Linked DNA regions of Dyadobacter chenhuakuii. The protein of the gene in region 1 interacts with the protein of each later gene in a pairwise test. Links are inferred from orthologs where the notes say so. Each region holds a gene or a part of one and is shown on either strand. Other genes may lie near its edges.

What was found.
Region 2: the proteins of gyrA (region 1) and gyrB interact in binary tests that used the Escherichia coli proteins (3 or more experiments, as listed by UniProt). The link is inferred for Dyadobacter chenhuakuii from one-to-one orthologs.

The regions. Positions count from the first base shown.
Region 1 is NZ_CP098805.1:1,515,500-1,528,123, forward strand. Bases 4,994-8,140 are described here. They hold gyrA (DNA gyrase subunit A), read left to right. Parts: upstream 4,994-5,303; coding sequence 5,304-7,940; downstream 7,941-8,140. Other genes in these bases: NFI80_RS06450 (gluconate:H+ symporter), read right to left, coding at 4,994-5,024; NFI80_RS06460 (tetratricopeptide repeat protein), read left to right, coding at 8,014-8,140. Also shown: NFI80_RS06425 (DinB family protein), read left to right, coding at 1-479; NFI80_RS06430 (hypothetical protein), read right to left, coding at 476-727; NFI80_RS06435 (dipeptidase), read right to left, coding at 967-2,037; NFI80_RS06440 (D-TA family PLP-dependent enzyme), read right to left, coding at 2,060-3,169; NFI80_RS06445 (RidA family protein), read right to left, coding at 3,171-3,647; more of NFI80_RS06450, read right to left, coding at 3,720-4,993; more of NFI80_RS06460, read left to right, coding at 8,141-9,474; NFI80_RS06465 (hydroxypyruvate isomerase family protein), read right to left, coding at 9,854-10,720; NFI80_RS06470 (hydroxypyruvate isomerase family protein), read right to left, coding at 10,746-11,639; NFI80_RS06475 (c-type cytochrome), read right to left, coding at 11,748-12,624. UniProt on the Escherichia coli protein: A type II topoisomerase that negatively supercoils closed circular double-stranded (ds) DNA in an ATP-dependent manner to maintain chromosomes in an underwound state.
Region 2 is NZ_CP098805.1:2,963,976-2,976,332, reverse strand. Bases 6,331-9,210 are described here. They hold gyrB (DNA topoisomerase (ATP-hydrolyzing) subunit B), read left to right. Parts: upstream 6,331-6,732; coding sequence 6,733-8,688; downstream 8,689-9,210. Other genes in these bases: ppk1 (polyphosphate kinase 1), read left to right, coding at 8,858-9,210; NFI80_RS12335 (hypothetical protein), read left to right, coding at 6,331-6,615. In the rest of the region: NFI80_RS12345 (PVC-type heme-binding CxxCH protein), read left to right, coding at 1-1,941; NFI80_RS12340 (beta-galactosidase), read left to right, coding at 2,150-4,711; more of NFI80_RS12335, read left to right, coding at 4,915-6,330; more of ppk1, read left to right, coding at 9,211-11,176; NFI80_RS12320 (bifunctional UDP-N-acetylmuramoyl-tripeptide:D-alanyl-D-alanine ligase/alanine racemase), read right to left, coding at 11,177-12,357. UniProt on the Escherichia coli protein: DNA gyrase negatively supercoils closed circular double-stranded DNA in an ATP-dependent manner to maintain chromosomes in an underwound state.

The DNA.
Region 1 (12,624 bases):
GCAATGCCGATCTGAACAAGCCGTCCCCAACTGGTGGCTGGAGCATAGCACAATGTCTGGACCATCTCAATAGTTATGGAGACTTTTATTTACCACACATTGAAAAAAATTTACTGCACGCAGCAGATGGAAATACTTCGGAGTTCAAAAGCTCCTGGTTTGGCGCATATTTTACCAACATGATGGATCCGGAAACTGGTAAAAAGAAATATAAGGCAATGACAGGTCATATTCCTGCCTCGGATCTGAACGGCCCGAAAGTTGTGGGGGAATTTTTGAGGCAACAGGAAGCATTAATGGACTATATCAGGAAGGCCCGTAATAAGGATCTTGGTGAAATTAACATTCCCATATCCATCTCCAAGCTGATCAGGCTTCGGCTTGGAGATGTGTTTCAGTTTCTGATTGCCCACAATGAGCGGCATATGCAACAGGCAAAACGGAATTTGATGGGCGCAAAAGCGGCAAAAATTGGCTAGGTAAGCGACAGTCCCTTCGGTTCGCTCAGATTTTCCAGCTTTACAAAATGACAAACGTATCCCGCTGAACGTAAGACCGCCTGGATCTTTGAAAAATCAGATAACTCTGAGGTTAGGGTCAATAACAAATCCTGAAAATCGTAAGCCCAGTGCTTCACATTCAGTTGTTTAAGGCAGTCGTGCAATCGCTGGAAGGACTTGTTGTTCTTTATTTTGGTTCGAAATGATATTTTATATGTATTACGCATGTTAGTCGAAATTTATGAAGGGATAGTCCGGAATGAAGCCTGGTCAAGCATTGGAATATTGGCCTACTAACGTTTATCAAAGATGGCGCTTATTTATAATAATTACAAATAAGTAATTGTTAATTTATCTTAAAATGCATTACAAAAAAAAGCTTCACAACTCTTATGCAAGTTGCGAAGCTTTTCTCTAAATAATATTATTGGAATATTAAGATTTTATTAGATTTTTCCGAAGTAAATCATTTCCAGCTACGATCCAGAAAATCAACCCAGTTGCGCCACATGATTTGTTCAATATCCGCAGCCGAGTAACCTCTTCCAGATAAAATCCCGGTTATCGATTGCAGGTCGGCAATGGAATCCAGGTCCATTGGCGATTGTTCTTTTCCATATGCACCATCCAGATCGGAGCCGATCCCGACTTGCAATGCATTTCCTGCAAGCTGGCAGATATGGTCGATATGTTCGGCCACATGCTCGATCTTCAAGCCCATATTTTCCGGGGTCGATTTTCCGCGGATCCAGCCCGGAATCATCATCCACGCATCGAACGCCATGCCGATAACTGCTTTTCTTTCGAGCAGCTCCCTGATCATTTCGTCCGAAAACTGCCTGTTATGCGGCGTAATCTTCCGAACCAGGTTATGACTGGCCCACACAGGACCCTTGAAAATATCCAGCGCCTCCCAGAACGCCGTATCGCACAAGTGTGTCGCGTCCAAAATAATATTCAGCTTTTCCATTTCACGCAGCAGATCTTTCCCTTTTTGCGATAATGGCTGGTCGGAATCTGTCCCGTAAGCGTACACGCCCGGACCATAATGTGCCGGTCCGATCGCCCGCAGGCCGTATTGGTAGGCGATTTCCAGGTTTTTGAGGCTGATAAAGGAATCGGCCCCTTCGAGACTCAGGATATAGCCAATCGGCAGGTTTTCGGTCGACGCCGCATTTTTCCAGAGATCTAAATGTTGATGTAAGCCGGGAAGATCGACAATCTGCACCATTTCACCGGCTTCTTCCATTGCTTTGTACCAAGCGATTTGCGCCTGCGTTTGCGCCCATGCCTGTGCCTGCGAATGCCAGCCTGGAATTTTGCTGTCGGGTTTCACTAAACGGGCGATCTGTGTTGCTACGCACATGCCAATGTTGCCTTTACGCATTTCGGGAAAACTGACAACGCCTTTGCCGCGGTCTGGTTTATCGGTCAGGTTTGCTTCACGTTGTCGGATCGCATTTAAATCCTGGGTAAGGTCCCGGTTCCATTCCACCGCATTCATGGAAAGGTCGAGATGGGCGTCGAAAAGAAACATTTTATTTTGTTTAGGAATTGAATTAAATGGTCAGGCGTCTGTTACGGGCCACGATTTTCCACTCGTCGGTCACTGCTCCGTCTTCAATGACGGAGGCAAAGTCATGCAATGCAACCGTCGGGCAGACGTGATAGGGCAGGGCATAGAGCACATCGCCGATCTCCGTAGCATCCCAAACGTCTTGCGTAACCTGCAAAACGCCATGTTCCTCGCTCTGTCCCATCAATGTATAGCTCGGCAGGTTGAGCAGTTTAAACCTGTTTTCAATCGGACTTTCGGGCGCAATGGCTTTATGACCCAGATCAATGGTGACAATGCCAGCCGTGGGTTTGGACACAACGCGGGTCAGGACCAGTGCTGCGTGCTCGAATGGCTGACTATCAAACCGGTCGCCATAACCCCAGTCCCAAAGCACATTTGTGCCCGGGCTCAGATACACATCCGGGCGCATGGCGTGTACGGTAAATGACGGAGAGCCGCCGGCGATGATCATGGGCGCATTGCCCGTATGGTTTTTGATCAGGTCAAAGAGTGGAAGGACAGTTTCGAATGCTTCATCCACAGCCAGTTTACGATCCGAAAATTCGGGATGACGCAGATGACCATCATACACATGAACGCCGCCGAAGGAAACGTTGGACAGTCCGGAAATGTAACGATATAAGGAAAGCAATGTGACGTCGGTAACGTGTCCCGAACGGTTCATGCCATTATTTACATCAATATATACATTGAAAATAACATCACTGGCAATGCCCAGTTTATTGAGGTCGTCCGTCGACTTCTCGTTGTCGACGAGGGAAGCGAAACTCACATCCTGGAATTTTTCACGCAGAGCCGACAGTCGGGTAATGTTCGGGCCAACCATCTGGTAAGCAAGCAAAATCCATTTTGCACCGGCATCGGCAAGCATTTCGGCTTCTGCGATCGTGGCGCATTTGAACTTACTGATGCCCTGTTCCAGCTGCATTTTTACGATTTCTCCGGATTTATGCGTCTTTACGTGGGGAATAAGCCTGTCGGCGTCACCGGCAATGCTTATCATGCCGCGGATATTGTTTTCGATCCGATCCTTATAGAATAGCAGGGAAGGGGAAATGACTTCGTCGGGGTTGTTAAGTTTGAACCACATATTATTTTTCTTCAAGCTCAAACATCACCTCAATCTCCACCGGAATGTTATCAGGAAGGCTTCCCATTCCCACCGCGCTTCTAACGCCGATTCCGTTTTCTTCGCCCCAGATTTTAGCAAAAAGTTCGCTGCATCCGTTGATGATGAAGGGGTGTTTTTCAAAGTCGGGTGTGCAATTGACCATGCCTAAAATTTTGATTACGCGCTTGATCCGGTTCAGGCTTCCCAGGTTTGCTTTTAAAGTCGACAGGATCGTCAATCCAACCTGGCGCGCTGCCAGCTTTCCTGCGTCTGCGTCCATATCCTTACCGATCCGTCCTTTGATTAATGTTCCGTCATCCTGGACCGTTCCGTGTCCTGAAACGTAAACCCAGCGTTTGTCGACGATCAGAAGAGGCTTGTAAACGCCAAGTGGCTTTGGAGCTGGAGGAAGACTAAGGCCAAGAGCAGCGAAGTTGGATTCAGGGGTGTTGTTCATTTTTATTGAGTGAATGAGCGAATGAGTGAATGACTGAATGTTTTTCTCATTCACTCATTCAAAATTAAACTTCTAAACAAACAAATTTAGTACTAAAACGCCCAGCAATCCCATTATAGACACAATTGTTTCCATAACTGACCAGGTAAGCAGAGTGTCTTTGATGCTTAAATTGAAATATTCTTTGAACAGCCAAAAGCCGCCATCGTTCAGGTGGGAGAACATTAAACTACCTGAACCAATGGACAATACGAGCAGTTCGGGAGAAACATCTGAAGTTACCAGCAACGGCGAAAGTATGCCCACCGTGGTGAGTCCGGCAACGGTTGCTGACCCTACGCAAATGCGGATGATCGCAGCAATCCCCCAGCTTAATATCAGGGGCGAAATGTCGACGCCTTTCAGGCTTTCGGCTATATAAGTGCTTACGCCGCTCGCTGTCATGATTTCTTTGAAAACCCCAGCTCCGGCAATGATCAGCAGGATTACGGATACGCCCTTAAATGCTTCTTCCATGGATTTGCTGACATGCTTCATATTCATTCCGCGACGGATCCCAAGCACATAAGCAGCAAACAATACAGAGATTAACATTCCGAAATAGGGTTCGGCAAGCAGGCCAATGATCTTATTGTCAGGATAAATGCGTTTTACGCCCGACATACTCGTCAGCAAAAATACAGGTAACAGAGCGGTTACCACACTGATTCCCAATCCGGGTAACTCGGCTGTTGGCCGTGGTTTTACATTGAAAAGATCTTCGTCTGGTTTTGGTTGGAAACGTTTCAGGGTGCTGCCGAAAAGCGGCCCGGCTACGGCGATTGCAGGAATGGAGACCATGATCCCGTATAATAATGTTTGTCCGAGATCCGCATTAAGCTGGCTGGCAATGGCGGCAGGCGAGGGGTGGGGCGGAAGATAGCCGTGCGCAACCGACAAAGCGGAAAGCATTGGCACACCCACATATAATAAAGGAAGGCGCGCAGTGGCGCTGATCATGAATATCAAAGGAATGACGATCACAAAACCAGCATTATAGAACAAGGGAATGCCTATCACAAACCCGGCCAGCGCCATGCCCCATTGAATGTATTTTTTCCCGAAAAGCCCGATTAGCGCATCTGTGATCCTTTGTGCCGCTCCGCTGTCCGCAACCATTTTCCCCAACATTGCACCGAAACCGACAATCAAAACAAGGTCGCCTAGTGTTCCGCCAACGCCTTTTTGGATGGCTTTGCTAACCGTCTCCACATCCAGCCCGCTAGCCAGGCCAAGTCCGATGGAGACGAGCAGGAAGGAGATGAAAGTGTCGATTTTGAGCCAGGCAATGAGGGCAATGAGGGCGAGTATGGCAATAAATGTCAGTAATAAAGGCATAATGGAATTGGGAGAAAAGTAAGCATTTAGGTAATAAGCTGGAAGAAACTAAAATTTAATGATAGAAGCCAATTAAGTTTTGAAAGCACATTCTTTCCTTAAAATCCGAAGGATCACCGATATACGAAAGGAATGCTGAAATAGCACAAAAGATAGTTTGTTAGAATGCTTTAAAATAGCGAAATTTGACTTTTTAGAACTTACATTATAGTATTAATTCATTGGGTAGTTGGACTTTTCAGCTGCTCGTTTAAATTTTCGATTCTTTTCTAATTCTTTATGGCAGAATCTTCTGGTGAAAACATTATCCCCATTAATATTGAGGATGAAATGCGTGGAGCATACATCGATTACTCGATGTCAGTTATTATTTCCCGCGCTTTGCCCGACGTTCGCGATGGTTTGAAACCGGTTCACAGGCGTGTGTTATACGGGATGTCGGATTTGGGTGTGAATTACAATCGCTCGCATAAAAAGTCGGCTCGTATAGTAGGGGAGGTTTTGGGTAAGTATCACCCGCATGGTGACTCGTCTGTTTATAATACAATGGTGCGTATGGCCCAGCCGTGGTCGTTGCGCTACCCGCTGGTTGACGGCCAGGGTAACTTCGGTTCGGTGGATGGAGATAATCCGGCGGCAATGCGTTACACCGAAGCAAGACTGAAACGCCTTGCCGACGAGCTGCTGAATGACCTGGGTAAAGACACGGTTGATTTCCAGCCTAACTTCGACGATTCCTTATCCGAGCCGTCGGTTCTTCCCGCTAAATTTCCGAATTTATTGGTCAATGGTTCCTCCGGTATTGCCGTGGGTATGGCCACCAATATGGCACCTCATAACTTATCGGAAGTTATCGATGGAGTCCTGGCTTACATTGACAATAACGAGATTACCATTCCCGAATTGATGGAGCACGTGAAGGCGCCTGATTTTCCAACGGGAGGGATTATATATGGTTACCAGGGCGTTAGGTCTGCTTTTGAAACTGGCCGCGGAAGCATTATTATGCGTTCCAAGGCGTCATTTGAGGTTTCAAAAACAGGTAGGGAGCAAATCATCATTACGGAGATTCCTTACATGACCAATAAAGCCGCGATGATCGAACGCATTGCAGGCCTTATTAATGATAAAAAACTGGACGGCATTTCGGACATCCGCGATGAATCTGACCGGGACGGGATGCGCATTGTTTTTGATTTGAAAAAAGATGCAGTTCCTAATATTGTATTGAACCACTTGTTCAAATACACGCCGCTGCAATCGAGCTTTGGTGTGAACAATGTGGCGTTGGTCAAAGGACGTCCGGTAACGCTTAATCTGAAAGACCTGATCAAGCATTATGTTGATCACCGGATTGTGGTTATCACACGTCGTACCGAGTATGAACTTCGCGAAGCAGAAAAGAGAGCGCATATCTTGCAAGGTTTGCTGATTGCGCTGGATAACCTGGATGCCGTTATTACATTGATCCGTAACGCACGTGATCCGGAAATCGCAAAAACAGGTTTGATGGAGTCGTTTGAACTGAGCGAGATTCAGGCCAAAGCGATTCTTGAACTTCGTCTGCAACGGTTAACAGGTCTTGAAAGAGACAAAATCGTGAAGGAATACGAAGAGATCATGGTTTTGATTACGGATTTGAAAGACATTCTTGCAAATGAATCACGCAAGTATGACATTATCAGAACGGAATTAGGAGAGATTAAAGATCGTTACGGCGACGAGCGCCGTACTAAGATCGAGTTTTCAGCGGAAGAATTCAGCGACGAGGATATGATCCCGGATGACGAAATGCTGATCACAATCTCGAATGAAGGTTATATCAAAAGAACACCATTAGCAGAGTATCGCACGCAGACAAGGGGTGGAGTAGGGTCCCGCGGAGTAAAAACCAAGGATACAGACTTTACCGAACATTTGTTCTCGGCAACGATGCTGAATTACCTGCTGATATTTACCGAATATGGTAAATTGTTCTGGATGAAGGTTTATGAAGTTCCCGAAGGAAGCAAGCAATCCAAAGGCCGCCCGATCCAGAATTTGATCAGCCTGGAAAATGGAGATTCCATTCGTTCAGTGATCAACGTTCGCACATTGTCGGATGCGGATTATATCAACAATAATTACCTCATTATGTGTACGCAGCAGGGCACAATCAAGAAAACTTTGCTGGAAGCATACTCTCGTCCGAGAACAAACGGAATTATTGCAATCTCAATTAACGAAGGCGACAGACTGTTGAATGTTGCGCTTACCAATGGCGACAATGACATCGTTATCGCATCGAGTGCAGGACGTGCTGTTCGTTTCAATGAAAAAGGAGTTCGACCAATGGGCAGAACTGCCGCAGGTGTTCGTGGTATCAATCTGAACGATGCGGATAACAAAGTAATCGGAATGGTTTGTATCAACCGCGAAGATGCCCAGCTGCTTGTTGTTTCTGAAAATGGTTTTGGAAAACGTTCTGCAATAGATAGTTACCGCATTACCAAGCGTGGTGGGAAAGGGGTTTCGACCATGAATGCCACCGACAAAGTGGGTAAATTGGTAGCAATCCGTGAAGTTACTGAGCAGGATGATCTGATGATCATTACCAGAAATGGAATTGCGATCAGAATGAGCGTATTGGACATTCGTCTGGCCGGCCGTAACACGCAGGGGGTTAAGTTGATCCGTCTGAACAATTCGGACGAAATTACTTCGGTTACACGAATCCTGAAAGATCCGGACGAAAAAGCGGAAGAACTGGATGAGAACGGAAACGTAATCCCGTCGGCAGCGATAGAAGGAACTTCGGACATGATCATCGTCTCGGCGGATGAGCAGGCAGAAGAGTTGGATGATGAAGAAGATGTGATTGAAGATGAAGACGACGAAGAAGATGAAAATGATCCTTCTGACGAGCCAGAGGCATGATTTTTGTAAAAATTATTTTAATTGATCTATATTTAGAATTCGAACAATCAATCACAACCAAAGTTTAATATTTATGAAAAAATTGTTTTTTGTGTCTGCACTTAGCCTTTTCAGTATGTCAGCGTTTGCGCAGGACGATGCTGTAAACAAGGCTGTTGTAGACCAGTTTCGTAAGGATAAAGAGAAAAGCGATAAAGACCTGACTGATGCAAAGGCTAGTGCAAAGGCTTCATTCTGGATGGAAAGAGCAAAATTGTATGAAAACATTGCTTTGCAGGGATCAGAAGTAGATTCAAGTGCAGCCAAAACGTCTTTAGAAGCTTACAAAAAGGTTGTGGAGCTTGACAAAACTAAAAAAGGTGAACCTGGTAAGTCTGCGAAGGAAGCTGAAAATGTGCTTGCAGGCGGAGAGGGATCTCAACTTTTCAATGCATTTGTAAAGCAGGGTGCTGAAAAATACCAGGCCAAAAACCTGAACGGTGCTCTTGAAATGTTCACAGCTGCTCAGGAAATCAATAAGAAAGATACGCTGGCTTCGCTTTACGGCGGAATTGCTGCGCAACAGCTTGATAAGAAAGACGTTGCAAGAGAGCAATTCGAAAAATATGCTGCAAATGGCGGTAAAGATCCAAGCGTATTCTACGGATTGGCACAGCTATATCGTGAAGAGAAAAACTTCGACAAAGCGATTGAAGCTTTGAACAAAGGATTAGCGCAGTCGCCAAACAACAAAGACCTGAAAGCAGAAGTTGTTAACATTCTTTTGGCGTCAGGTAATGAGTCTAAGGCGATCAGCGAACTGGAAGCATTGGCACAAGCTGATCCTAAAAATATTCAGAACGTGGTTAACCTTGCAATTCTTTACGATAACATGCAGCGCACTGCTGCGGACAGCGTGAAGCAGTTGAGTGCTAAGATGGGTTCAGGAAGTAAATCAGCTGCAAGTCTGACTAAAAACCTGGAAGCAGAAAAAAGCAAGATCGAAGTTTATGACGGCGAGGTGAAACGTATTGGTGCGTTGATTAAGAAGCAGCCAAAAAATGCGGATCTGAAACGTCAGCTCGCAGATGTAAATGCTAAGAAAAAAGAAACGATCGCAACCATTGCAACAATGGAAGGCGAAGTGAAATCTGCGACGGAAGCTGCACAAAGCAGTGCATCGTCAGGATCTGAAAAACAATTGGCAGACTTGAAAGCGAAGCAAAAAGACGCGAGCGAGAAAGCTATTGCGAACTACAAGAAAGCATTGGAGATCGACGGTGCAAATTATGACGCTTTGTATAACCTTGGTGTTTTCTATTTCAACGAAGCTGTACAATTGAAAGGCGAAGTTGACAATATGAACATGACTGAGTATCAGCAACGCGGCAAAGAAATCGAAGGTCGTGTTTGTGGTAAGTTCAAAAAGGCGAAGCCATATTTTGAAAAAGCTATCCAAGCGAAAGACGAAGCTGAGGCAAAAGATAACTTGACTACTGTAAACGGAGTTCTTGAGCAGTTCGCTGCAAAACAAGTTGCTTGCGTTGAAGAGTAAGAAGTTTATTGATATAATAAATGAAACAAGCGCTGAATAGGCGCTTGTTTCATTTAGCAAAGTCTATTTAACATAATATAAATTATACAACAAATGGGTCCTGAATTTTAGTTCAGGTATATGTCAATTAGAATTCGTTATATCAGTCTAAGATGCGGGATGGGTTGTTCTATTCAATTCTAAGGGCGATCGATTTCGGCTATTTGAAGCTTATTTGACTGATATTGAGCATTAATAGAGGCATTTTTAGATCGGTAAAATGACAATCGTCATTTTGATTTATGCTGCTAAAAGTCAAGAAACGGGCTTTTGGTAAAGAATATTGAAATGAAATCGAGATCGTGTTTAAATGACGATCTCGATTTCATTAAGTTTTCAATCAGGCAATGTCACAGATCTGTACACATTGTTTTAGGGAAGCCAGCGGTTCACGTTTTGGAATAAATTCCTGCGCGACAAAACCTTTATAGCCGGTGTCGACAATGGCCTTCATGATAGCCGGGTAATACAACTCTTGCCCTTCGTCAATTTCATTTCTGCCAGGAACTCCCCCAGTGTGATAATGACCGATGTATTTGTGATATTTTTTGATCGTTGCTATGACATCGCCCTCCATAATGGACATGTGATAAATGTCGTAGAGCAACTTAAAGTTTTCAGAGCCAACCATTTCGCACAAGCCTGCACCCCATGAAGTATGATCGCACATGTAATCTTTGTGGTTCACCTTACTGTTCAGCAATTCCATGATCATAGTAATTCCATGCTTTTCGGCCGAGGGCATTAACCTTCTTAATCCGATTGCACAGTTACGCATACCGTCAATGTCGGACATGCCACGTCGGTTGCCCGAAAAACAAATGACTGTTGAATATCCCGCTTCCTTTAATTTGGGAAAAAGATCTTCGTAGCTTTTTACAAGCTCGTCATGTAATGCAAGATCATTAAAGCCTTTTTCAATTCCCATCCCGGCGCCGTTTGGCAATGCACAGGTCAGGCCATATTTTTTAAGTGTTGGCCAATCTTCTGGACCTAGTAATTCGATGGACGTTATGCCCATTTCCTTACATTCTTTTGCAAAGGTGTCCAGCGGAATTTTGCCATAACACCATTTACAAACCGAATGATTAATCTTGCCATTTAGTTTTGAACCTAAGGCTTTTTCATTTGCAGCAAAAACTTCGGACAGTGAAAGCACGCCGATGCCTGCGGCTAAACTCTTTAATACAGATCGTCTCGTAGACATATAAGTAAGTATTTTAAAATAAATATCAGGCGATGTCACAAATGGTTACACCCTGTTTCAACGATGCGATGTCATCTTTACGGCTTGGAATAAACTCCTGACCTACAAAGCCTTTGTAACCGGTTTCGACGATTGCTTTCATGATCGTAGGGTAATACAATTCCTGCGTTTCGTCAATTTCATTCCGTCCGGGAACGCCGCCTGTGTGATAATGGGCAATGTATTTGTGGTATTTTTTGATTGTCGCAATCACGTCACCTTCCTGAATTTGCATGTGATAGATGTCGTAAAGAAGCTTGAATTTCTCCGAGCCAACCATATCGCAAAGGGCTGCCCCCCACTCTGTCCGGTCGCACTGGTAATCCCGGTGGTTCACCTTGCTGTTGAGCAATTCCATTACCAAAGTTACATTGTGCTTTTCCGCAGTTGGGATTAGTTTTTTGAGTCCGACCGCGCAGTTACGCAAGCCGTCTGTGTCAGACATGCCCCGGCGGTTTCCCGAAAAGCAAATAATTTTGTCATAACCTGCCGCCCGAACTTTTGGGATCACATCTTCAAAACCTTTGATTAGCTCCTCATGGTTAGCTGGATCGTTAAAGCCTTTTTCAATATTTCTGGTCAGGCCCTCGCCCCATGGCAACGCGCAGGTTAGTCCGTGCTTTTTAATGATCGGCCATTCGGCAGGCCCCAGAAGCTCTATGGAAGTTATGCCGATTTTCTTGCAGTCCTGTGCGAAAGTTTCCAGAGGGATCTTCCCATAGCACCATTTACAAACGGAGTGATTGATCTTGCCATTGAGTTTCGGACCTAATGCTTTTTCCGATGCGGCAAATGCTTCTGCCAAAGAAACCGGTAAAGTCATTAATCCCGCGCTGGTGGCAATATTTTTTAAAACAGAACGTCTTTCGATACGTTTCATTTGCATGCAGAAAATTGTGGAACTGGATAAAAAAGTAGTGGTGCAAGGGATTCCCTGCACCACTATATTAAGCTTAATAAAACATAATCTACTCAAAAAATCAATGATCTATTTCCCGCCTTTCGGAGCCGAAGCTTCGGTATAAATCGGGTTATTTTTATTGCCTCCTGACATCAGGTAAGCAACCAGATCTCTTAATTCATTCGGATTCAAACCGTTGATCAAGCCTGGAAGCATGACAGAAACGGTTGACATTTTAGTAGATGCAACCTCTTTTTTGCTGATCTTGCGGATCGTTTTAGAATCAAACGGGTTCTGGGCAATGTAATAAGCGTTAGCATCTTCATTGATCTGACGACCTACAATTGACTCTCCCGATTTCATTGTATAAGCGACTGATCCAAACTGGTCCGAAATCGTTTTGTTCGGATCAATAATTGATTCCAGCATGTCTTTGGCCGAGAAACGTGTTCCGAGTTGTGTCAAATCTGGTCCTACATCATTGCCTTCGCCCTGAATTACGTGGCAACGGTTGCAAAGTACAGCCGAAAAAATCATCTTGCCTTTATCGAAATCGCGGTTAGCAAGGCTGTCCTGAACAAGCGCAACGGCTTCATCCAGCTTCCAGGCACGTCCGGGTCCTTTTGGCGAGTACATTTTTACCAGATCGTTACCGGTGCCGGTAAGTAACTCAGCACCAGACAGTTTGTTATAATAAGCAACCTTATCCTTCGGAACGTTTTTCAATGCCAGTTGTCGCGCCTTGTCTATAAATCCAATGTAGCTGCGACCACCCTGATAGCTGAATGCCTTGGCGAACCATTTGAAATATTGTTCACTCAATTGTGGCGTCCAGCCTGTTTTGGCGCTGCTCAACATGATTGCGTAGAACATCTGCTGTTGTGGCGGCATTTTTTCCAGAAGACCAGCCAAATCAAGACCATATTGAGGGTTTCTCAAAATAAGGTCGGCAGAAGCTGTCACC
Region 2 (12,357 bases), 1.4 Mb from region 1 along the record:
GGCCGTCTGTGGATCGCGACCATGCCAAGTTACCCGCATTACAAGCCGGGCGATTCAAAACCGAATGACAAGATCATTATCCTGGAAGATACCAATGGCGACGGAAAAGCGGATAAGCAAACCGTTTTTGCAGATGGGCTGCATTTGCCGCTTGGTTTTGAGATCGCTCCGGAAGGCGTCTACATTTCGCAGGGAACAAATCTGAAATTGTACACAGATACGAATGGCGACGACAAAGCGGATAAAAGTGAAATCCTGCTCAGCGGATTCGACGATCACGATACGCACCATAACAGCCACGCTTTTACGGTTGACCCTTCGGGCGCTATTTATTCAGGTGAAGGGGTGTTTTTGCATACCAATGTTGAAACTTCTTACGGGCCGGTGCGGGCGACGAATGGTGGATTTTACAGATATGCGCCGCAACTAAGGAAACTGGAACGCACCGCGCAGCTTTCGATCCCAAATCCCTGGGGCATTGCATTTGATGACTGGGGACAGCCGTTTTTCGCTGAAACTTCCAGTCCGGATGTGCGATGGATGTTGCCGGGCTCCATTTTGCCCCGCTACGGAGAAGCCAACCATAAATCGGTTCAGCTGATAGAAGAAAAACACAGGGTAAGGCCCACTTCAGGTCTGGAATTCGTTTCCAGCCGCCATTTCCCGGATGAATTGCAAGGCGACTTTCTGATCAATAACACGATTGGTTTTTTGGGGACAAAAGAGCATACATTAAAGGACGATGGCACGGGATACAAAAGCACGCACCGCATGGACCTGATCGTAAGCGAAGACCGCAATTTCCGTCCGGTGGACATGGAATTCGCCCCCGACGGCTCCCTTTACCTTATCGACTGGCACAATATCCTCATCGGTCACATGCAGCACAATGCCCGCGATCCTTTGCGCGATCACTCGCACGGCCGCGTTTACCGTGTTACGTATCCTTCGCGCCCGTTGGTAACGCCAGCAAAAGTGGATGGCGCCAGCATTGATGAGCTTTTGGAAAACCTGAAATTGCCAGAATACCGCACGCGATACAGGACCAGACGTGAACTCAGAGGCCGTAATGCTTCGGAAGTGCTGCCAAAAATTACCAAGTGGGTTGCCGGACTGGATAAAAATGATCCAAGATACGAACACCACCTGCTGGAAGGATTATGGGTAACATGGGGCCTTAATAAAGTGGATCAGAAGCTGTTGAAGCAGGTTTTGAAGGCAAAGGATTATCATGCAAGGGCCGCGGCCGTACAAGTTGTGCGTTACACGGGCCATCAGGTGCCGGATCAGGCCGACCTGCTGATGCAGGCTGCACGGGACGAAAACAGCCGGGTTAGGCTTGTGGCCATTGTCGCTGCTTCCTGGATCGAAAAAGAGAAAGGGCTTGCTGTGCTGGCAGAGGCGAAAAAGTTGCCGCTCGATGACTGGACGATCCATGCATACGAAGGCGCGCTCGCCCACCTTAATGGTGAGAACATGAAAAAAGAAAAGCAGGAAGTGACGCAAACGGCACTGAAAGGCAAAGCGCTCGAATTGTATACATTAGGCAAAACTATTTATGCAAAAGAAGGATATTGTGCAACTTGCCATCAGCCTGACGGAAAGGGGCTTACAGCGTCCGGGTTCCCGCCATTGGCAGGCACCCCTTGGGTGCTGGGCAGCGATGAGCGGTTGATCAAGCTGGCTTTGAAAGGATTGCTGGGGCCGATTGAGGTCAATGGACAGAAATATCCTGGTCAGGTGCCTATGACGCCATTTGCCGGCTTGCTGAATGATGATGAAATGGCTGCCGTGCTTACTTACGTCAGGAATTCATTTGGAAACAAAGGCCCCGCCATCATGCCTGAAAAAGTGAAGCAGGTAAGGGCCGCAACGGAGAGCAAAAAAGACTTTTATTCTCCTGACCAGTTGCTGAAAGAGCATCCGCTGGAAAAAATGTAGACTACATTGCTTTATACAAAAAGGCTATTTTCCGAAGGGGAAATAGCCTTTTTTTTGGTTTACGAATTCATCTGCGTTTCGTTTGTAACTCGGCGGTTATAGTATTATTTCATTTAATATTATTTAAAAATGAATAAAAAGCGATGCTATTTTGTAGAATTTCTTACATTTGAAAATCGAATAATTTGTAAATGTGGTGTTTGAAAATATGAGAAAACGTATATTCGTAAAATGGCAGGCTAGTACTCTTTTCTTCTCTCTTTCCCTTTTTGTTTCCCCGCTCGACTTATCAGCTCAGCAGCCCCGCTACTTCGCAGTTTCCATGGTCAATGAAAATGACAATGCGTCTTTGCCAACCATTCAGGCGGCGAAGGACATTGGATTCAATGCTGTGGCACTTACGGTGCAATGGGGAACTATTGAAGGAAAAATTTCCAGGATTCTGAAAGCCGAGAAAGGAGCCGATTACAATGTTTGGAAGCAGTATGATGACCAGATTTCCCTGGCCACTTCGCTGGGGATGAAAATAGCGCTTAACATTGCTGTCAGCACCGGCGATGATGTTACAAACAGCATTTCCGACCGCTATGGTGTGGATACGGGTGATGGATGGAAAAAAGAAGAGCGCATGCTGGTGGTTAACTATGAAGGGCAGGAAGCCGTTTTTCAAAAGCAAGGCGGTCCGATAAGGCCTAACATCAACCTGCAATTTGTAATGACTTCGCTTGCTGCGCAATCCACGCGTGACCGCATTTCCGGATTTGCAGCAAAGGTTATGCAGCGTTACAAATATTTGCAGGATCAGAACAATCTGCTGTATGTGAACCTGATATACTCACGCCAGGGTGAAGGTGAGTTTGATATGGGTTCTACAAAATATCACTATGAGCAGCAGCTCGATATGGTCAATGCGCTGACGGATTACTCGCAGCCCATGACCAATGCATACAGGAACTGGCTGAAAGGAAAATATGGACATATCGAATATCTGAATGCTGCCTGGGGCACGAATCATTCGTCATTCGACCAGGTTTCGCCAAAGCGGCCTTCCGGTTCCACATTCACCGGCCCCGACGGAACCGACTGGTTTACATTTCGGACGCTGATTTTAAAAGAGACTAATAATCTGTTCAAGAACGCGGTCAAAGGTGTAAGTCCTAATACAAAAGTGATCACGCACCACGGATCGGTTTACGATAAGATTGCTCGGTCGAGGGGCACGCTTCATTTTAACGAGATCGGTGCAGACCTGGATGGTATCAAGATCAATGATGAAGTATATTATGATCACCGTTTTGCGATAGATCTGGTGCGGTCCAATCTGCCGGGGAAACTCTACGTGAACGAAGCGGCCTATGTGACGGGAATGGAATCGGTGGAAAGCATTACAACGGAAAGTTTTACACACGGCGCCCATGTGGTAACCATGTTCTATCTCGAAAATGCCCTGAAGTCTCCCAGTGCGGTTAATGCATTGAAAACGCTCGCTTCCAATTGGGTAACCAACAAGACTGTGATCAATCCTGCACCCAGCAATTCAAACACCTTCACATTGTCCAGCATGATCGACAGTGATGGCTGCCGTACAGTACGCGATACTTACTGGAACGACTGCGACGCTTACATCCGGTGGAGAAACACTTTTGACAATGGTGGCGGAAGGCCCATCAACTTCACAATGCAAAATGATGTGGTGAAGCCGGGCTGCTTTTATAAAGATCTTTCACTTGCCGGCAACGGACAGCAGTCAGCCTCCATCATTCCGGACGGGAAATTCGTGCATATGACGGATGCAAACTGCAAGTTGATCTCCACCGTTAAAGGTTCCGGCCTCACGAACGGCACCAATAACTTTACAGCGAAAGTTGACATTGATAACCAGGTGAACTCGCACGACGGACAGCCTTATGTGCAACGCCATTTCAAACTGACTCCGGGCGGCACTAACCCAACAAGTGCCAACATTACGTTATATGTCAGCCAGGAAGAGCTTACGGCTTTCAATGCCATGAGTACAGTAAAGCTGCCTGAGAATGCAATGGATTCCGACCGGTTCCGGGCTAACCTCAGGATCCTGCAATGGCACGGCGACATGAAACCCGGCAACCCGGATTTTACGATCGACCCGAACGACGATGACATTCAGTGGGATGGCATACTCAATCTCTGGAGGATAAGATTTAACGTAAACGGATTTTCAACATTCTATATCTCAGCCGTTAATGCAGCACCACTGCCCGTGAACCTCATTAATTTCAATGGGAAGAAAGAAGAAAACGCGGTTTCGCTTCACTGGCAGACTTCCGAAGAAACCAACAGCGATCATTTTGAGATCCAGCATGGCGTGGACGGAAAGCAGTGGACAAAGATAGGAGAAGTGGACGCAGCGGCAGAAAGCAAGGTTTTGAAAAGCTACCATTTTGTCCATTCGTTTCCGGTGAATGGCAAAAACCTGTATCGCCTGAAAATGGTGGATCAGGACGACACGTTTGCTTATTCGCGGATCATTTCAGCCGCATTTGAAAATGCTGAGAAGCTAACGCTATATCCGAACCCTGTCACTTCGGGCACCATTTTTCTGCAATATTCCGGTGCGGCACCCACGGTGACGCTCACCGATATTACCGGCAGGACCGTTCCCGTAACCACCGAAAAAACCAGCCCGGATCAGCTGAATGTGAAGGCAAAAACGCGGTTAATACCCGGCTTGTACATTCTCAATGCAGATTATGGCACCAAGCAGGTTCGGCATAAAGTGGTTGTGGATTAATGCAAAAGAAACATTTGGAATCACTTGGAGCGGGCGTTATGCCCGCTCTTTTTTGTATTGCGCCAATCCGGTTTCCGCATTCGCCCGCGAGTAAAAAAGGCGTTGAAATTTAAGAATCCGGTTATAATGGTTTAGTTTTGAATTGATAAATGCTGGGTTTAAATAAATCAGGGCTACAAAATTCAATTCACTTTCCGGTTCATATGAAGTCACGATTTCTCTCGGGTGTCGTTATATGCTTGGTCATTCTTGTATACTTATTTTACAATTTTTATTATTCCGTCAACTTCCCCTACCAGGACGATTTTCTCTTAATCCAATTCATTGAAGTGGTTTCCCAGGGCGGGCTAGGTGTTCTTGGCCTGATCACGGAGCTCTTCCGAACATTCAATGACCATAAGGCAGTGGTGCCGAGGCTTATCGCCCTTATCGAATACACCATCACCGGGCATCTCAACTTCCGGTTTTATATCTTGCTTGTTTCGATTAATGTAACATTCATTTTCTATTTCATTTACCTGCAATACAAGAAGACCAGGCTGCCGCTTTATTATTTCATTCCTGCCGCTTTCCTGTATTTCCAGCCGCTTTATTACGATGTCTCTGGCTGGGCACTGAACGGAATGCAGCATTCGTTCCTGACGGCATTCACGGTCAGCGCTATTATACTGGCTTCCCGCCGCACCAATCTGTCGCTGTACGGCGCGATGCTTTGCTGCTTTCTGGCCACTTTTACACATGGGAACGGAATCTTATCTTTTCCTGCGATCATATTCTATTTCCTGTGTTTCAAGGACTTCAAGCGGGCCATTATTTCAGGCGGATTCATGATCCTTTGCCTGGTGATCTACCTGGCGGGTTACGAATCAGGGCAGGCCGTCAGCCTTCCTAAGGACCTGGGGGTGTTTTTCTCATCGCTTTTCGGATTTATTGGTTCGGCCATGTCGCTATGGGCGTTTCCGGAGCTATTGTCGGCAATTTGGGGCGCAGTTATCATTGCGTTTATGGTATACATTGTTTGGCGCGTGGCCGCAATCTATTTCAACAAGCCCGTCAATGTTAAACCCGGGACGGCTGAGCTGCTGGCGTTGTTCGCATTCATTTTTATAACAAGTCTGGTGATTGCGCTTTTCCGTTCGTGGGCGGGCAGCACCATAGCAAGCCGGTTCCAGATCTATGCGTCGCTGTCGACCGTGATGTTTTATATTCTGTTGCTGGATTACAGCTCATTCTTTCGCAGGAAAGCGGTTTTTTATACCATTACAGCGCTGAGCGTGTTCTATTGCGTTTATTCCTATTACAAATTTACAGGCACGGTTGCGATCAAAAGAACGACTTATCTCGCTGATGTATACAACTGGAAAACAAACCGCAATATGTTTTCGGTTGAAAAGACCATCATCAGGAATGGCAGCTTTTATCTGATACCAGGCTACGAAAAAGGATTTTTCCACTTGCCGGAAGCCGTCGTTCAGCGCGACGAGCTGGATTCCATGTTTAACGCGAACGCCACGGCTGCCAGAAATTACGCGCTTTATGTGGAGGACTGGGATATTGAAAGGGTCGTGCGGCAGGGCGTCGAACACCTTACCGCTTACTTCGTGGCAAGCAATGCTGCTCCCGGAGGAAAAGGCCTCGCCGGTGATCGCTTTTTGGTTTTGAGAGACCAGAAAACGCGTGTGATACATCTCTTGAATGCCAATCCGAAAATAGATTCGAGAAAGGAAATCATCACTAAAATGCACTATTACAAAGCAGGGTTCAACACTTTCCTGAGAGAGGACGACCTCGTTCCCGGAACTTATGACATGGGGATTCTGGACGTAAGCAACAACGGCCAAAAGACGTTTTACAAATTAGATAAATCCCTTTTTGCATCTGGCTCCGCATACAGCCTGAAATAGTATTTCGGATGTGATCCCAATGTTTTTTGTGCTAGGTTAAGCGGTAAAAAAATCGTATCTTTACGGGCTTAAAAAGCCTGAAAATGGTTCTTTTTATCCAAGTGTAAAACAAACTATATGTCAAACGAAGCAGTGATTGAAGTAAATAGTTATTCAGCCGAAAACATCCAGGTTCTTGAAGGTTTAGAGGCCGTTCGTAAGCGTCCGGCCATGTATATTGGTGACACTGGTTTTAAGGGGGTTCACCATTTGATTTGGGAGGTTGTCGACAACTCCATTGATGAAGCGATGGCTGGCTATTGCGACACCATCAATGTTACAATTGAGAAAAATAACTCCATTACTGTTCAGGACAATGGCCGGGGAATTCCAACCGGAATGCATACAAAAGAGAAAAGATCCGCGCTGGAAGTCGTTTTGACGGTTCTTCACGCCGGTGGTAAGTTTGATAAAGATACGTATAAGGTTTCCGGTGGTTTGCATGGTGTAGGGGTTTCCTGCGTAAATGCACTTTCAATTCATTTGAGAGCAGAGATCCATCGCGAAGGAAAAATATTCGAGCAGGAATACAGCGAAGGCAAGCCGCTTTACCCGGTTAGAGTGATCGGTGAATCCGAAAAAACAGGGACATTTATTCACTTCCTGCCGGATGCAACCATTTTCACAGTTACAGAATACAAATACGAAACCGTAGCAACACGTCTCCGGGAATTATCCTATTTGAATAAAAGAATCCGGATCACCCTGGAAGACAAACGTGAGGAAGATGAGGACGGCAAATTCAGAGGTGAAGAGTTCTATTCCGAGATCGGTCTGAACGAATTTGTGACTTACCTGGATGCAACCCGTCAGCCCTTGATTCCTGCGCCGATCCACATGGAAACGCTGAAAGGAACTGTTCCGGTGGAAGTGGCGATGATGTATAATACGTCTTACAGCGAGAATGTATTTTCTTATGTAAACAACATTAACACCATTGAAGGAGGAACGCACGTTTCCGGTTTCCGGGCGGCCTTGACAAGAACATTGAAAAATTACGCTGAGAAATCAGGGGTTCTTGCCAAAGAAAAAATCGAGATCAGTGGGGACGACTTCCGGGAAGGCTTAACTGCCGTAATCTCGATCAAAGTTCAGGAGCCTCAGTTTGAGGGCCAGACTAAAACGAAGCTTGGAAACTCTGAGGTGACCGGTGTAGTAAGTCAGGTGGTGTCGGAAATGCTTGATACATATCTGGACGAACATCCGAAAGAAGCACGTGTTATCATTGATAAGGTTATCCTGGCCGCCAAAGCACGTATCGCTGCTAAAAAAGCACGCGAAATGGTGCAGCGGAAAAATATCCTGACAGGAACCGGCTTACCTGGTAAGCTGTCCGACTGCTCCGAAACAGATCCGAATGTTTGCGAGTTGTACCTGGTCGAAGGGGACTCTGCGGGCGGAACTGCAAAACAAGGCCGTAACCGCGCATACCAGGCGATTTTGCCACTTCGTGGTAAGATCCTGAACGTGGAGAAAGCACAGGAATACCGGATTTACGAAAACGAGGAGATTAAAAATATGTTCACCGCAATGGGTGTGCAGATCGGAAAAGACGGAGATGAAAGAGCTTTGAACATTGACAAGCTTCGTTATCACAAGATCGTCATCATGACGGATGCGGATATTGACGGTAGCCACATTCGCACATTGATCCTGACCTTCTTCTTCCGCTATATGAAGATCCTGATCGACCACGGCTACATTTACATTGCGCAGCCGCCGCTTTACCTCGTGAAAAAAGGACGTGAAGAGCGTTATTGCTGGACAGAGGCACAAAGAGAGACTGCTATCCGGGAGATCGGTGCAGGTCGTGAGGAATCGGTTAACGTACAGCGTTACAAAGGTTTGGGAGAAATGAATGCGGAACAATTATGGGAAACAACCATGAATCCGGATAAAAGAAGCCTTAAACAGGTTTCCATTGAGTCAGCAGCAGAAGCAGATCATTTATTTTCTATGCTGATGGGCGACGAAGTGGCTCCTAGGCGTGATTTTATTGAGAAAAATGCCAAATATGCACGTGTGGACGTGTAGCTTTTGACCCCTATAAGTTTTGGAAACGGATGGCTGTCAATCGCAGCCATCCGTTTCTGTTTTTCGGACTAAGATTTAACAGAAACTTCATGTTAGGAGAAACATTAGATTCTTAGATTCGTTGAATTTTTAATAGCCATTTATAACACAACCCTTAAAGAATTCAAATATGTCCGGCTCAACCGATCCTATATATAGCAACGGAAAAAAGGGCAGATTAAATAATCTGTTTGCTTTTTTTAAAAGTACCAAAGGCACAGCTTCCCCCGAAGACAATAAGATCATCAGCCCGCCTACTGAAAAGACCAACACGCTGGTTCAGCAGAGTGACCTGATCAGCCGGGATCTGAGCTGGCTGAAATTCAATGACCGCGTGCTTGATCAGGCAACCAATGAGGAACGAAACCTTTTTGACCGCCTGAAATTTTTGGCTATCACATCTTCCAACCTGGACGAGTTTTTCACGATCCGCGTCGGGAGCCTTTATAATTATCTTGATTTTGGAAAAGAGCGGCTTGATTATTCCGGTCTGAGGGAAATCCCGTTCCGGAAGGTGCTCATGCGAGAAGCGCACGAGTTTGTCAGGAAGCAGAATGATTGTTATAAAAATCAGCTTTTACCGCTGTTTGAGCAACACGGTTTCAAGATCATCAAGCTGGATGCAGTCCATGACGACGAAAAAGCCGCTGTGGAAGAATATTTCGAGCGGACGGTATATCCGATGTTAACCCCGATGCTTTTTGATTATACCCACGCATTCCCGGTTTTACTCGCGAAAGTGCTTATTCTGGGTGTGATCACGCAGGTGAAAGGAACCAGCTCCGAGGAGGATCGGAAACTTTCATTTGTGCAGTTGCCGCTTAATCTGCCTCGTTTCTATGTGATCGATCGCGAGGATGAGCTGTTGTTCTTGCCTATTGAGGACATTGTCAGGGAATACATTCACAAGCTTTACCGCAATGTGGACATTGTTTCCACCAATCTGTTCAGGATCATCCGCAACGGTGATTTTTCACTGGAAGAAAGTGACGATGTAGAGTCGGATTTTATTGATGAAATCAAGCAAAAGATAAAAAGCAGGCGTCTGGGACGTGTTGTGCAGGTTTCCATCGAGCATGATACCAATCCTGATTTGCTGAATTTGTTCAAAAAGCGTTGGGAAATAGACGATTATAACATTTTCCCGATCGATGGTTTTATCGATTACACATCATTCTGGGGCATTATCAAGCATCCCGAATTCAAAGACCAGATTCCGGCGATCCACCCGCCTGTGCCTCCGCTTGGGCTGGACAGGGAACGTATTCCGGACATTTTTGAAGTAATGCGTGAGCGGGATATCTTGTTACACCACCCTTACAACAACTTTGAGCCGGTATTGCAGCTTTTGGAACAAGCAGCCGAGGATCCGAAGGTTTTGTCTATCAAACTGACCATTTACAGGTTAGCCAAAAATTCCAGAGTTACAGAAGCATTACTGCATGCGGCCGAAAATGGTAAGCACGTAGCCGTTCTGTTTGAGGTTAAGGCGCGTTTTGATGAAGAAAACAACATCAGGGAGGCGCAAAGGCTGCAAAAAGCGGGTTGCTTCGTAATCTACGGCATTGGCTTACTCAAAACCCATACAAAACTGCTGCTGATCGTTCGTAATGAGGGAAACCGCGTATTGCGTTACGCGCATTTGTCGAGCGGGAACTACAATGAGGACACTTCGAGGCTGTATACGGACACGGGTTTACTGACCTCCAATGAAAAATATACGGAAGATATTTCTGAGTTTTTCAATGTTATCACCGGACATTCGATTCCATCGGAATATCAGAACCTGATCACCGCGCCGCGTTATATGCGCGATAAGCTGGTGGAATTGATCCAGCAGGAAGCCAAGAATGCGCAGGCAGGCTTGAAAAGCGGTATTTGCATCAAGATCAACTCGCTGGAAGACAGGACAACCATTCTGGAACTTTACAAGGCATCCGAAGCAGGCGTTCCGATCAAGTTAATTGTGCGTGGAATGTGCTGCTTGCGTCCGCAAAGGGTGGGGTTGAGTGAGAATATCACGGTCAGGTCGCTGGTAGGGGACTTTTTGGAGCATTCGAGAATATTTTATTTCCATCAGAATGGCGATCCGGTGGTTTACGGCGGAAGCGCTGACGCTATGGTGCGCAGTTTCGACAAGCGCATTGAATCCCTCTTCAAGCTCGTGGACCCGCGCGTACGCCAGGAAGCGATCCACATTCTGTATTATAGCTTGCACGACAATGTGAATGCTTACGAAATGCAGGAAGACGGTAGTTATATCAAATGCGAAATTGAAGAAGGAACAGAGCCTCTTAACGTGCACGAGGCATTCTATACCGTAACGCTCGACCAGGTTATGGCCACGCATTTGTTTGAGGATGAGCCGGTTCGCCCATCCCGGCCGGAAGTCCCCGAAGCCATCGCAACAGGGGAGTTGACAGAAACGCCAGACGAAACGCAGGTTTAGTTATTCTTTATAAAAAACCCTTTTAACACGGTCCCCGATTCCTGTCAGGATTTCATAAGGGATCGTGTTTATTTGTTTGGAGAGTTCGATAATCGGCATTTCTTTTCCAAAAATAATCACTTCGTCGCCCTCGTTGACAGTGGCTCCCGTGACATCGATCATGGTCATATCCATGCAAATGTTGCCAATTGTAGGGCATAGCGTGCCATTTACCCACACTTTTCCTGCTCCATTTCCTAATCCGCGGTCATAGCCATCCGCATAGCCAATGGCCAGCGTGGCAATGGCGGCGTCGTGGTCCAGATGCCCGCGCCGGCTGTAACCGACTGTTTCACCTGCCGACAAATATTTGATTTGCGAGACAACTGTTTTCAATGTGCCCACCGACTGCAAGGCCTGCTGCTCCTGCCCGGTTGCTTCCACGCCATAAAGACCGATGCCCAAACGCACCATATCCAGCTTATAATCCGGAAAACGAACAATTCCAGCTGAATTCAGCATGTGCTTAATTGCAGTATAACCGAGTGCTGTTTCAATTTGCTGTGCGCCTTCATGGAAAAGCTCGAACTGCTGTTTTGAAAAAGCATTGTGAACACCTTCGTCCGCGCCGACAAGGTGGGAGAAAATAGAGGCGACCTTCATGTGGGGATTTGCCTTCAACATTTCAATCAGCCATTCCAGGTCATCTTTTACAAAACCCAGGCGGTGCATGCCTGTATCAAGCTTCAAATGCATTGCTGGGATCTCGGCGGTGAACTTATTCTTGTTTACAAATGCGATCCACTCGGTAAAAATGCGCTGGCTGTAAATTTCAGGTTCAAGTCTGTATTGCAGCAGCAGATCAAATGCCTGGGAAGTAGCATTCATCACCATAATCGGCAATGTAATGCCGCTTTGCCTTAATGCAACACCTTCGTCCGCATAGGCAACGCCCAGGTAATCCACGCGGTGAAATTGCAGGAGAGAAGCCACTTCGGAACTGCCGGTTCCATACGCAAATGCCTTCACCATCGCCATGATCTTGGTTTGCGCCCCGACTTTTGACCTGTAAAAATTCAAATTATGGGATAATGCATCCAGATTGATCTCTAAGACCGTCCCATGCGCTTTTTGCTGCAACCGCTGAACGATTTTTTCAAATGAGAATGGTCTGGCTCCTTTGATCAGTACAAGGCTGTCTG